DNA from 3 places in the Pantoea folii genome. Region 2 is predicted to be linked to each of the others. Evidence: riboswitches for the same ligand, from Rfam matches in the RefSeq annotation. Region 2 holds a riboswitch; each other region holds the start of a gene.
The links. Region 2 has a riboswitch for thiamine pyrophosphate ahead of thiB (thiamine ABC transporter substrate binding subunit). Riboswitches for the same ligand answer to the same signal wherever they lie in the genome.

Region 1 (4,270 bases), on a different contig from region 2:
CAGGAACTCACTATGCTCGATACCAATTTAAAAACACAGCTCAAGGCTTACCTTGAGAAATTAACGAAACCGGTTGAGTTGATTGCCACACTGGATGATGGCGCTAAATCTGCGGAGATCCGTTCTCTGTTAGCCGATATCGCGAGCTTGTCAGAAAAAGTCAGCTTTCGTGAAGAGAATGATCGTCCGGTTCGTAAACCCTCTTTCCTGATCACTAACCCAGGCAGCCAGAGCGGCCCACGCTTCGCCGGTTCGCCAATGGGTCACGAATTTACGTCACTGGTGCTGGCCCTGCTGCAGACCGGTGGACACCCTTCGAAAGAGTCGCAGAGCCTGCTGGAGCAAGTGGTTGCTCTGGACACCGACCTGCATTTCGAAACCTATTACTCGCTGTCATGCCACAACTGTCCTGACGTGGTACAGGCGCTGAACCTGATGGCAGTGCTGAACCCACGCATCAGCCACACCGCCATTGACGGTGGCATGTTCCAGAACGAAATCGCCGAACGTAACGTGATGGGCGTTCCAGCGGTATTTCTGAACGGCAAAGAGTTCGGTCAGGGCCGTCTGAGCCTGGCAGAAATCGTTGGCAAAGTGGACACCAACGCTGAGAAACGTGCAGCAGAAGAGCTGAACAAGCGTGACGCCTATGAAGTGCTGATCGTCGGCAGCGGCCCAGCGGGCGCAGCGGCAGCGATTTACTCCGCACGTAAAGGTATCCGCACTGGCCTGATGGGCGAGCGTTTTGGTGGCCAGGTGCTAGACACCGTGGACATCGAAAACTACATCTCCGTACAGAAAACCGAAGGCGCGAAGTTGGCCGGTTCACTGCGTGCCCACGTCGATGATTACGATGTTGACGTCATCGACACCCAGAGCGCCATTAAGCTGATTCCTGCGGCGAAAGAGGGCGGTCTGCACGCGATTGAAACCGCGTCTGGCGCAGTCCTGAAATCACGCAGCATCATCATTGCCACCGGCGCACGCTGGCGCAACATGGGCGTGCCGGGTGAAGAGCAGTATCGCACCAAAGGCGTGACTTACTGCCCACACTGCGATGGCCCGCTGTTCAAAGGCAAGCGCACGGCGGTGATCGGCGGCGGTAACTCCGGCGTTGAAGCGGCTATCGACCTCGCAGGTCTGGTTGAGCACGTGACGCTGCTGGAATTCGCCAGCGAAATGCGCGCCGACAAAGTGCTGCAGGACAAACTGCGCAGCCTGAAAAACGTCGATGTGATTCTGAATGCGCAGACCACCGAAGTGAAAGGCGACGGCAGCAAAGTGACCGGGTTGAGCTACATCGACCGTAACAACCAGACCAGCCACGAGATCGCGCTGAGCGGCATCTTCGTGCAGATTGGTCTGTTGCCGAACACCACCTTCCTGGAAGGCGCGGTAGAACGTAATAAGATGGGCGAGATCATCATCGACGCCAAATGCGAAACCAGCCTGAAAGGCGTGTTCGCAGCGGGTGACTGCACCACGGTGCCGTACAAGCAGATCATCATCGCCAGCGGTGAAGGCGCGAAAGCCTCACTCAGCGCGTTCGATTACCTGATCCGCACCCAACCGGCTGAATAAGTTTTATTGCGATAGCCACGCAGCCGCCCCGTAACGGATGTTACGGGGCTTTTTTTTGCCTGTTTTTCATCCCAACCAACGGCGTGCTTCCGCATCGCTCACGTCGCGGTAATAAACTTTATGCAAACGTTCGCCGCAACTTTTACATCGAGCTTCAACATGGGTGGAAAAATAGTGGCGACCGGAAGGGCAAATAGCCCCTTTGCGCGAAATTCGAATGTCGTGCCATTTATGGGCGTGCGGAATAAAGCTGAATAATTTTGAGATCATTATCGATTCCGGAATTGGATAGGCAGTGACTCTCTTCAAGTCCGGAGGGGGATTAGGCCTTGCTACGCCTGGCAGGGCGTTGATGTGCATCAATGAATACGAAGGCGCGTGTTGATTAGTCGATTTTTCAGTGATTAGAATAAATCTGGAAAATTCAGAAGAGAGTTAATTAATGATGATAATTGATCGAAACGGCTCTTTTTAATATTTAGCCTGTCGAATTATTTTAACTATTTTGATTTAGTGCCGTTTTCAGCATCCTTCAAACGACCACGATTTACAATCCTTCACGCTCGCCTTATCCTGTATGCGGCATGTTCACCATGCCATGACTCGGGGTGCCCCTGTTAAACAGGGCTGAGATACACCCGCTGACCTGATCTGGATAATGCCAGCGTAGGGAAGTCAGATGCCTGACCGCATTCGCCTTCTTGATCGCCGGTTGGGAGTTTTATGACACAGCCTGACCTTCTTACCCCCGCGCAATTCGCGCAATCTCTGCAGCTGCTGCGTCAGCAGGCACCGCTGGTGCACTGCATGACCAATGACGTGGTGCAAACCTTTACCGCCAATGTGCTGCTGGCTTTGCAAGCCTCTCCCGCGATGGTGATCGATGCCGAGGAAGCCGCGCAGTTCGTGAGTTTTGCCGATGCGCTGCTGATCAACGTCGGCACCTTAACCCGCGACCGTCGCGATGCGATGCTGGCAGCGGTACAGTCCGCTTCTAAAGTCGGTACGCCCTGGACGCTCGATCCGGTCGCGGTTGGCGCACTCTCATTCCGTACCGAATTCTGCCAGCAGTTGCTGAGCCTGCATCCCGCCGCGATTCGTGGCAACGCCTCGGAAATCCTCGCGCTGGCTAACCAGGCTGCGGGCGGACGCGGCGTGGACAGCGTGCATCAGGCCGATGCCGCACTCAGCGGGGCGCAACAGTTGGCACAGGATTACCACACGCTGGTGGCGGTCACCGGCGAAGTCGACTACGTCACTGATGGCAAACGCACACTGGCTATTCCAGGCGGGAGCCCGCTGATGACGCGCGTGGTCGGCACCGGCTGCGCGCTTTCCGCCGTGGTCGCGGCCTTCAGCAGCTTACCAGGCGACCGCTTGCAGCATGTGGCGGCGGCATGTCGCGTGATGTCGCTGGCAGGCGAGCAGGCGGCGCGTGCTGTTCAGGGGCCAGGCAGCTTTGTCGCGGCTTTCCTCGATAACCTCTGGACGCTGGAGGTTGCCATATGAAACGCATCAACGCGTTGACCATTGCAGGCACTGACCCGAGCGGCGGCGCGGGCATTCAGGCCGATCTCAAAGCCTTCTCCGCGCTGGGTGCGTATGGCACCAGTGTGATTACCGCGCTGGTGGCGCAGAACACCTGCGGCGTACAGTCGGTGTATCGCATTGAACCCGAATTCGTTGGGGCGCAATTGGATTCGGTGCTGGATGATGTGCGTATCGATGCCGCCAAAATCGGCATGCTGTCGGAAACAGCGATTGTCGAAGTGGTGGCCGAGCGGCTGAAACGCGCCAGACTGCCGTTTGTGGTGCTGGATACGGTGATGATTGCCAAGAGTGGCGATCCGCTGCTGTCGCCGGATGCGGTCGCCAGCGTGCGTGAACTGCTGCTGCCGCAGGTGTCGTTGATCACCCCCAATTTGCCGGAAGCGGCTGCGCTACTGGGCCGTGATATGGCGCAGGATGAGAAAACCATGCTGATGCAGGGCGATGCGCTGCTGGATCTCGGTTGTGAAGCGGTATTGATGAAAGGCGGACATCTCAGTGATGCCGAAAGCCCGGATTGGCTAATCACCCGCGCGGGCCGTCAGCGCTTTACCGCACCACGCGTCAATACGCGCCATACCCACGGCACCGGTTGTTCGCTGTCAGCGGCTTTAGCGGCACTGCGTCCACGCCACGATAACTGGGCGGATACAGTCACCGAAGCCAAAGCCTGGCTGCAGCAGGCCTTGCAGCACGCGGACTCGCTGGAAGTCGGCAAGGGCATTGGTCCGGTGCACCATTTCCATCAGTGGTGGTAGGGCAGCAGAACGGCGATTAAGGCGTGCCTCTGTGTTGCAGGATTCAACCTGAAGGCTGCCCATCGCAAGGTGGCAGAATTTTTTTACTGCGTATCCGTCTGAAAAATGGAGTCAGCAATTTGCCAGCCTGGCGCTTTTCGGTCCAGGCTGTTGGGGGCGAATCGGCCATTGCCGGTTCCATTCCAGCCATTTATTTCAGGAGCCAACATGACGGACATCGTACAGTTATTGGGCAAAGAAGCGGATTCACTTCTTCAACATCGCTGCATGACCATTCCAGCGGACAGCCTTTATTTACCGGGCGCGGATTTCGTTGATCGTGTGATGATCGACAACAATCGTTCTCCTGCCGTATTACGCAACATGCAAACCCTGTATAACAC
Region 2 (4,270 bases):
AAATCACCAATCGACAGCACGCAGGCAAACGCCAGCGCTTGTGCAATGGGCCGCTTCAGCGCGCGCAGTTCAATCAGTTTCAGGCGATTAATACCAGCAATGCCCAGTGATGCGCAGAGCGGGGTGTAGCGAGCGCTGATATCGCGCATCGGGTTCTCCAGTACCTTCATCGCATAGGGGATGGCAATCAGCGCATTGGTGAAAATCACTAAGCCATCGGCGCGCTGCGGCAGGCCGATGGTGGCGTTGAACAGCAGGAAAAAGCCGCTGGCCAGCACGATGCCGGGCATCGCCAGGATCAGCATACCGCTTAGCTCCATTGCCTGTGCCGCAACTTTGCGCTGACGCTGACGCAGCTCGCGACTGCTCCATAGCAACATGATGGTCAGCACCACGCACAGCAATCCGGCGCCGATGGCGATGCGCAGTGAGGTGAAGGTCGCTTGCCATAACGCGGGCTGTTGCAGGGCACCTGCAACACCACCGCGCAAGCCATCAACGATCACCGCAGCGAGCGGCGGCAGCAACAGCAGTAGCGCACAGACAATCAGTAGCGTGTCGCCGATCCGGGCATGCCAGCAATCCTGCGGGTCACGCCAGCCACGAATATTTTGGCTGCCGGTAGGGATGGCTTTACTGAAACGTTGGCTGAGCAGCACCAGCAGCAAACAGCATCCGAGTTGTAACAGTGCCAGTAGCGCCGCACGACTGGGATCGTAATCAAAACTCAGCGCCTGATAAATCGCTAGCTCTAACGTGGTGGCGCGCGGTCCACCGCCCAATGCCAGTACCGTGGCAAAGCTGGCGAAGCACAGCATAAAAATTAGGGCTGCGGTGGGCAGGATCTGACGTCGCAACCATGGCCACTCGACCAAACGAAACAGATTCCAGCCGCGCAGGCCAAGCTGGGCGGCTAACTGGCGCTGCTCGCCAGGAATGCTTTCCAATGCCTGCAACAGCATGCGGGTGGCAAGCGGCAGATTGAAGAACACATGTGCCAGTAAAATGCCCTGCAAGCCATAGGGCGAGAAGGTGTAATCAATGCCAGGCAGGCTGCAGAGGTGCGCCAGCCAGCCGCTGCGACCGTAAACACTGAGCAAACCAAATACGGCCACTAAAACCGGCAATACCAGCGTCATGGCACACAGGCGCAGCAGCAGATTACGTCCCGGAAAGCGGCGACGATACAACGCGCGTGCCAGCAGAATCGACGGCAGCACCGAGAGCAGGGCAGATAAAAGCGCCTGCTCAAACGAGAAGGCCAGGACGTGGTGCAGATAACTGTCTGACAGCAGAGCGCGCCAGTCAGTGACCGGCGCCGCCATCACTAAGGCGCCAAACGCCAGCAGTGCCACTGCGCACAATAGCAGCGCAACGGCACTTCCAGGAATTAACCAGGCTGGCATTAACGGCTAACGGCTTGTTGCCAGGTGCGAATCCAGTCCGCGCGATGATCGGCCACTTCGGCTGAGCTGTATTGCAGCGCATTCGCCGGCACGGTCAGTGACTGATAACCGGTAGGCAGATCGCTTTTGATCACCGGATACATCCAGTTGCCAGTCGGAATGGTCTGCTGGAAAGCTGGCGACACCATAAATTGCATAAACTGCTGCGCCAGTTTGGGCTGTTTGCTGCTAGCGAGCTGTGCAGCGACTTCCACTTGCAGATAATGGCCTTCGCTAAACGGCGCAGCGGCGTAGTTATCTTTCTTCTCTTCGATGATGTGATATGCCGGAGAGGTGGTGTAACTCAGCACCAGATCGCCTTCGCCTTTCAGGAACAGGCCATAGGCTTCGCTCCAGCCCTTAGTGACGGTGACCGTTTTCTGTGCCAGCTTCTGCCAGGCGTCAGGTGCTTTATCGCCATACACTTTTTGCATCCACAGCAGCAGGCCTAATCCCGGTGTGCTGGTGCGTGGATCTTCATAGATCACACGCCACTTTTCCGGGCTTTCAACCAGTTCTTTCAGGCTTTTCGGTGGGTTCTTCAGCTTGTTTTTATCGTAGACGAAGGCGAAGTAGCCGTAATCGAACGGAACGAAGGTGTCGTTATGCCAGCTATCAGGCAGTTGCAATTTACTGGTGTCGACGGTGCTTTTTGCGAACAGGCCGGTTTTTTCGGCGGCTTGCACGAGGTTGTTATCGAGGCCCAGCACCACATCGGCTTTGCTGTTTTTGCCTTCCATCCGCACGCGGTTGAGCAGCGACACGCCATCTTCCAGCGCCACATAGTTCAGTTCGCAGCCGCACTCGGCTTCAAAGGCTTTTTTAACGGCAGGGCCGGGGCCCCAATCTGCAGAGAACGAGTCGTAGGTGTAAACGGTAAGAACAGGCTTGGCAGCCAACGCCGGGGCAGAGATCAACAGCAACACGGGCAAGACTTTGTTTAACACTTTGCGCTCCTTGAGGAGAAGATAAAGTTGAGTCGCAAAGGATCTGAGTTATCGCTCATCTCAAATCCCTACGCCGGTATGAGCCGGATCAGGTTCGACGGGTTTCTCTCAGCCCAATACCAGGGCACCCCGTTGAGAACGGCTTATTTTAGACACTTCTGTGACAGCGCGAAAGTGTCACAGCTCCGGTGGTGCAAACCAGGCCGATTTAAAGTCAAACCAGCCGAGCGTGTTGAGCCGCACACCGCGCATACTGCGCTGGCCTTCCAGCAGTAACCAGTGATGGAAGAGCGGATGAACAAAGTCGCTGTTCACCAACTGTTTGCTCCACTCGGCCAGAGGCAAGGCTTTCTGTCGCCACTGTTGTGCATCTGCGTGCCAGTCAATCGGAACGCAGTGATGCATGAGCGGCAATTCGTAGAGCTGCGCAAACAGTGCGTAGTCGAGCGGCAGAGTGAAGTTGACGCTGCCGAGCCAGATGTCACTCTCTCCTTCACCTTCGAACCACTCTTCGTAGCTCAGCTCGCGCGTGATCAGCTCAACGCCCTGTTCAGCCAGCAGCGGGCGCAGGGCGTTAGCAATGCCTTCATGCTCGACATGATGGCTGTACCAGCTGATGGTCAGTTGCGTGAGTCCATCGGGCTTTTCGGCTGGGGTGAGATCGCGGCGATGATGCCAGCGCGGTAAGAAACCGTATGCAGGGAACCAGTAGCGCTGATAGCCCACACCCGCATGGTTGAGCAGGGCAATCGGGTTAAGCAGATAGCTCACCCAGCGTCGAAAATGGGCATCCTTACCACGCTCTGAGCGCTGGTCGAACAGCAGGAAATAGCAGCCTTCTTCCAGACGGCTCTCTTCGGATTTCTCATCGGCGGTTTCCCCCTGCAGCTTCACGCCGGCATACACCAGCTCGTCGCTGATTTCCGGCAGCACCCAAATCGACACGTCATCAATCAGAGCGCGATAGCCAAAATAGTCATCAAAGGCGGCGATTTTCAGCTGCGTCTGCTGGTTGCGTACCACGCTGTACGGACCAGTGCCGATGGGTTGACGGGCGAAATGGCGCAACGTCGGCCATTCGCGCGGCAGGATCATCGCGCTGACGCTGGCCAATAGCCACGGCAGCCAGCTATCGGGCTGTGACAGATGAATATCCAGCGTCCAGGGCGCGGGAGAGTGCAGTTTGTCGATATGCGAGAACAGCGGCTGACTGCGTACACGTTCCAGTGAAGCGATGATGTCTTCCATCTCCAGTTCGCGGCCGTGGTGGAAGCGAATCGCGGGTCGTAAAAAGAAACGCCAATGGAGTGGGGAGGTTTGTTGCCAGTGATGGGCGATATCCGCTTCGATTTCCCCCTTTTCCTCATTTATTCGCGTCAGGCCGTTAAAGATTTGTCGCGCCAGATGGGTTTCCGAACGACGCAGCGGCGAGCCCGGCAGCAGATTGGGCAGCGGACGGTAATAGAGCACGCGCAGGATGTGCTTGCCCTGGCGGAAACTGCGCCCGAGATGCGCCGCAATCATCTGCCGCACCTGATTCTTATCGCCCACCAGTTGCACCAACTGTTCAATGCGATCCTGCTCCAGTAGATCCTCGGCGCGCTGCTGCTGCAGTGCTAAGCCGGTGTAATTGAAGCTCAGGGTCGAACGCTTACCGCGCCCGGCTTCTGCCTGCCAAATCAGCCAGCCCGCATCCTGCATGGCATTCAGCAGGTTACGCATGTGGCGGCGCGAGCAGTGCAGTCGTTCAGCCAGATCGCTTAAGGTGGTTTCCTGATCCAGCCCCTGGCAGCTTTGCCACAGACGGATGAACTGCTGTTGCAGTCGCGCAGAGGACATAAAAGGGGAACTCCTTCTCAGAATCGCTCAGTTTTTCCT
Region 3 (4,270 bases), on a different contig from region 2:
AATCGCCAGTAATCGTTGATAAACAGGCGTGCACGATACTGCTTGCCCAGCGCAATTGCCTCGCGCACTGCGTCTTCTACTTCATGATCCTGGCAATCTTTGATGCGCAACTGGATGGTGCGAACGCCAGCCTCCAGTAAGCGTGCAATCCACTCTACGCTATCAACAACAGGGTACAGCCCCAGTTTCGGGGCCGTGGCTGGAAAGGCATCGGTCATACTTTTTCCTCTTTAAGGGCATCGGCGGCGTGATAAAGCTCGCCACCACGGCTGCGGAAGGCATCCGACATCTGCGCCATGCCAATTTCAATGGGCTGGGCTTCTGCCTGCTGGCGAGCAGCATATTCGCGCACTTCCTGGGTAATTTTCATCGAACAGAATTTTGGACCGCACATTGAGCAGAAGTGAGCCACTTTGCCCGATTCCTGCGGCAATGTCTCATCGTGATAAGCGCGTGCCGTATGCGGATCGAGCGCCAGATTGAACTGATCCTCCCAACGGAATTCAAAGCGTGCTTTCGACATGGCGTTATCACGGATCTGAGCGCCGGGATGGCCCTTAGCCAGATCGGCTGCATGCGCGGCGATCTTGTAGGTAATCAGCCCCTGCTTAACATCTTCTTTATTCGGCAAACCGAGGTGCTCTTTCGGTGTGACGTAGCACAGCATGGCGCAGCCAAACCAACCAATCATCGCGGCACCAATGCCGGAGGTAAAATGATCGTACCCGGGGGCGATATCGGTGGTCAGTGGGCCAAGCGTGTAAAACGGCGCTTCGTGACAGTGCTCTAACTGTTCGGTCATGTTGCGGCGGATCATCTGCATTGGCACATGGCCTGGACCTTCAATCATTACCTGCACATCGTATTCCCAGGCGATCTTGGTCAACTCACCTAAGGTATGCAACTCGGCAAACTGGGCTTCATCGTTGGCGTCCTGAATCGATCCCGGACGCAGGCCATCACCGAGTGAGAGCGCGACATCATAGGCGGCGCAGATTTCACAGATCTCGCGGAAATGCAGATAGAGGAAACTCTCTTGATGATGTGACAGGCACCATTTCGCCATGATCGAACCACCACGCGAGACAATACCGGTCAGACGATTAGCCGTCATCGGCACATAGCGCAGCAGCACACCAGCGTGAATAGTGAAGTAATCCACCCCCTGTTCTGCTTGCTCGAGCAGGGTATCGCGGAAAATCTCCCAGTTAAGGTCTTCCGCCACGCCATTCACTTTCTCCAGTGACTGATAAATGGGCACAGTACCAATCGGCACCGGGCTGTTTCGCAAAATCCACTCGCGCGTTTCATGGATATAGCGGCCTGTGGAGAGGTCCATCACGGTATCCGCCCCCCAGCGTGTTGACCACACCAGTTTCTCCACTTCCTCTTCGATCGATGAGCTCACCGCTGAGTTGCCTATATTGGCGTTCACCTTCACCAGAAAGTTACGGCCAATGATCATCGGCTCGGATTCGGGGTGATTAATATTGGAGGGTATGATAGCGCGGCCGCTGGCAACTTCCTGGCGCACAAATTCGGCGGTGATGTTTTCCGGCAGATTGGCACCAAAACTGTGGCCCGGGTGCTGTTGCAGTAGCACTTCACCACGAATACGTTCGCGGCCCATGTTTTCTCGCACCGCAATAAATTCCATCTCGGGTGTAATCATGCCCTGACGTGCGTAATGCAGCTGTGTGACGCAGCGGCCAGCTTTGGCACGACGCGGCTGCGGTAACTGCTCGAAGCGCAGGTGATCCAGCCCTTCATCGGCTAAGCGTTGCTGAGTGTATTGCGAACTCAACTGGTGGATCGCTTCGCTGTCATCGCGTTCAGCGATCCAGTTTTCACGCAATCGGTCTAATCCCCGATGCACATCAATGGTGGCCGCGGGGTCGCCATAAGCACCTGCCGTGTCATATACCGGCACTGGTTCGTTGTGCTCATACTGTGGATTCTCTTTTGTGCCACCGATGTGTGTAGGGCTAAGCTGGATTTCGCGCATCGGCACACGGATATCCGCTCGGCTGCCGGTAATCCAGATACGTTTTGAATTGGGGAAAGCGGTGCCTTGCAGCGAATCGATAAATTCCTGCGCTTGTGCACGTTGTTCACGACGAGAAGTTTTAGCAACAGACATAGCAAATTTCCTGAATTAAGGGGAAGTTGCTTGTCCAGAGTTCGGAAGGAGTAACAGGGACGATGCCGGGCGCCAACACGCATCGCTCTGTGAATGTCTACTCTTGTTCCCTTCGCAGGTACTAACCTGATCAGGTTCCGCGGATCCCGAATAAACGGTCTCAGCCCCTTAGGGCACTCCGACAAGGTTGAATTTTACGATATAAGCTACTTTGCTTGCCATTTCACGTTTGGGCAGTGCTCGTGTCCGTCACGTACTACGTGTACGCTCCGGCCACTGCGCGCTGTCCGAGCGTGAACTGGCTGCGCACGCTACGCTTATATCGCAAAATTTGACTCTAGATTGCTTTAAAGAGACGCATAAAAACGTGAATAGGCCTCAATAAAAAAGCCCATTCAGCATAAGAGGGCTTTTTCGGAATAACAAGTTTTTTACATGGGGCCGAAGTTAAGCGGGGCGAGCCATGCTGCTTTCATTGGCGACCGGTGGGCGCGCCAGCTGGTTATCCCAGGCGAGTTGCACCAGCTTATCTTCCAGCGTGAAGCGTGACTCCAGCACTTCACCCACTTCGGATAACGCCTTCTGGAATTCTACGCAGTTATCGTCGTTGATGGCCTGCTGCAGATGGCTGTCATACAGTTGCATCATGCGATCGGTATTCGCTTCCAGAGCGGGATAGAGTTGGGCTGCCGCAATGAGTGGGCTATCGCCTTCCATCTCACTGATAATGCGTTCATAAATACTGAAATGACCGGTTGAGAGGTAATCTACCAGGCCGTGACAAAACGCATCCAGCGCCTGTTCATCCAGGGCACTGAGCGCCTCTTTGTTTGGCTTGATGCCAATTAATGCGTAATAGCTGACAAGCAACTGTCGGCGCGCGCGCAGCCACGCATCAACAAGTTCATTACCGCCACTTACACGCCTGGCCAGGTCATCTAACTGGGTAAGCATATGGGGCTCCGGGTGAGTTATAGTTATCCATTCCACACTTAACATCAGGATTTCAGCGTGCCATTTGACGCTAAGGACAACGAATAAGATGCAACGTGAGATCTCAAGCGTAGACGCTGGCTGGTGGATTGTCAGCCATGAACAAAAACTTTGGTTACCGCAAGGTGAACTGCCGCATGGCTTATCCGGCGATTTTGGCCTGACTGGAAAAACCGCGATTTTGATTGGCGAATGGCAGGCGGAGAATGTCTGGCTGATACGTGAATCACGACCTGACAATATGGGCTCTGTTCGCCAGCTTATCGACGAAGATGTTGGGCTTTTTCAGATGGTTGGGCGTGGAGTTCAACTCGCCGAATTCTACCGCTCACACCGCTGGTGTGGCTACTGCGGCCACGAAATGCACCTCAGTAAGCGCGAGTTTGCCTGTCTGTGTCACCACTGTCGCGAACGCTATTACCCGCAAATCGCGCCGTGCATTATCGTGGCGATTCGCCGGGGGGAGGAGATTCTGCTGGCCAACCATGCGCGTCATCGCAACAGCATTTACACAGTATTAGCTGGCTTTGTTGAGGTCGGGGAGACGCTGGAGCAGGCCGTCGCGCGTGAAGTGATGGAAGAGAGCAACGTCCGGGTTAAAAATGTCCGCTACGTCACCTCGCAGCCCTGGCCGTTCCCGCATTCATTAATGATGGCGTTTATGGCCGAATATGAGGGCGGTGAGTTGCAGCATGATGGCAAAGAGTTGCTGGATGCCGGCTGGTATCGCTATGACGATTTGCCCTTGTTACCGCCACCGGGCACGGTGGCACGGCGGTTGATTGAAGATACCGTTGCCCTGTGTCGCGCCAGCGCGCCGTGAAAATGCTACACTGGCGGCCTTAGCATGAGAGAGCCCATTATGAGTGAACTGAAGAACGATCGTTATCTGCGTGCCCTGTTACGTCAGCCGGTGGATGTCACCCCTGTATGGATGATGCGACAAGCCGGGCGTTATTTGCCGGAGTACAAAGCCACGCGTGCTGAAGCCGGTGATTTTATGTCGCTGTGTAAGAATGCGGAGCTGGCGTGCGAAGTCACCCTGCAGCCGCTGCGTCGTTATGCGCTGGATGCCGCGATCCTCTTCAGCGATATCCTGACGATTCCTGATGCGATGGGGCTGGGGCTCTATTTCGA

Region 1: linked by a shared signal. The riboswitch ahead of thiM (hydroxyethylthiazole kinase) and the one ahead of thiB (thiamine ABC transporter substrate binding subunit) in region 2 are both predicted to bind thiamine pyrophosphate.
Region 3: linked by a shared signal. The riboswitch ahead of thiC (phosphomethylpyrimidine synthase ThiC) and the one ahead of thiB (thiamine ABC transporter substrate binding subunit) in region 2 are both predicted to bind thiamine pyrophosphate.

What each region holds. Positions count from the first base shown of each region.
Region 1 covers NZ_JBWXON010000021.1:8,142-12,411, reverse strand. The annotation lists gene ahpF (alkyl hydroperoxide reductase subunit F) at 13-1,581, shown strand; TPP riboswitch at 2,176-2,271, shown strand; gene thiM (hydroxyethylthiazole kinase) at 2,305-3,090, shown strand; gene thiD (bifunctional hydroxymethylpyrimidine kinase/phosphomethylpyrimidine kinase) at 3,087-3,887, shown strand; gene fbaB (class I fructose-bisphosphate aldolase) at 4,095-4,270, shown strand, end outside.
Region 2 covers NZ_JBWXON010000009.1:48,883-53,152, forward strand. The annotation lists gene thiP (thiamine/thiamine pyrophosphate ABC transporter permease ThiP) at 1-1,406, opposite strand, end outside; gene thiB (thiamine ABC transporter substrate binding subunit) at 1,406-2,392, opposite strand; TPP riboswitch at 2,440-2,534, opposite strand; gene sgrR (HTH-type transcriptional regulator SgrR) at 2,570-4,231, opposite strand.
Region 3 covers NZ_JBWXON010000032.1:6,715-10,984, reverse strand. The annotation lists gene thiE (thiamine phosphate synthase) at 1-218, opposite strand, end outside; gene thiC (phosphomethylpyrimidine synthase ThiC) at 215-2,140, opposite strand; TPP riboswitch at 2,231-2,331, opposite strand; gene AC1MDE_RS25115 (Rsd/AlgQ family anti-sigma factor) at 2,588-3,094, opposite strand; gene nudC (NAD(+) diphosphatase) at 3,183-3,956, shown strand; gene hemE (uroporphyrinogen decarboxylase) at 3,996-4,270, shown strand, end outside.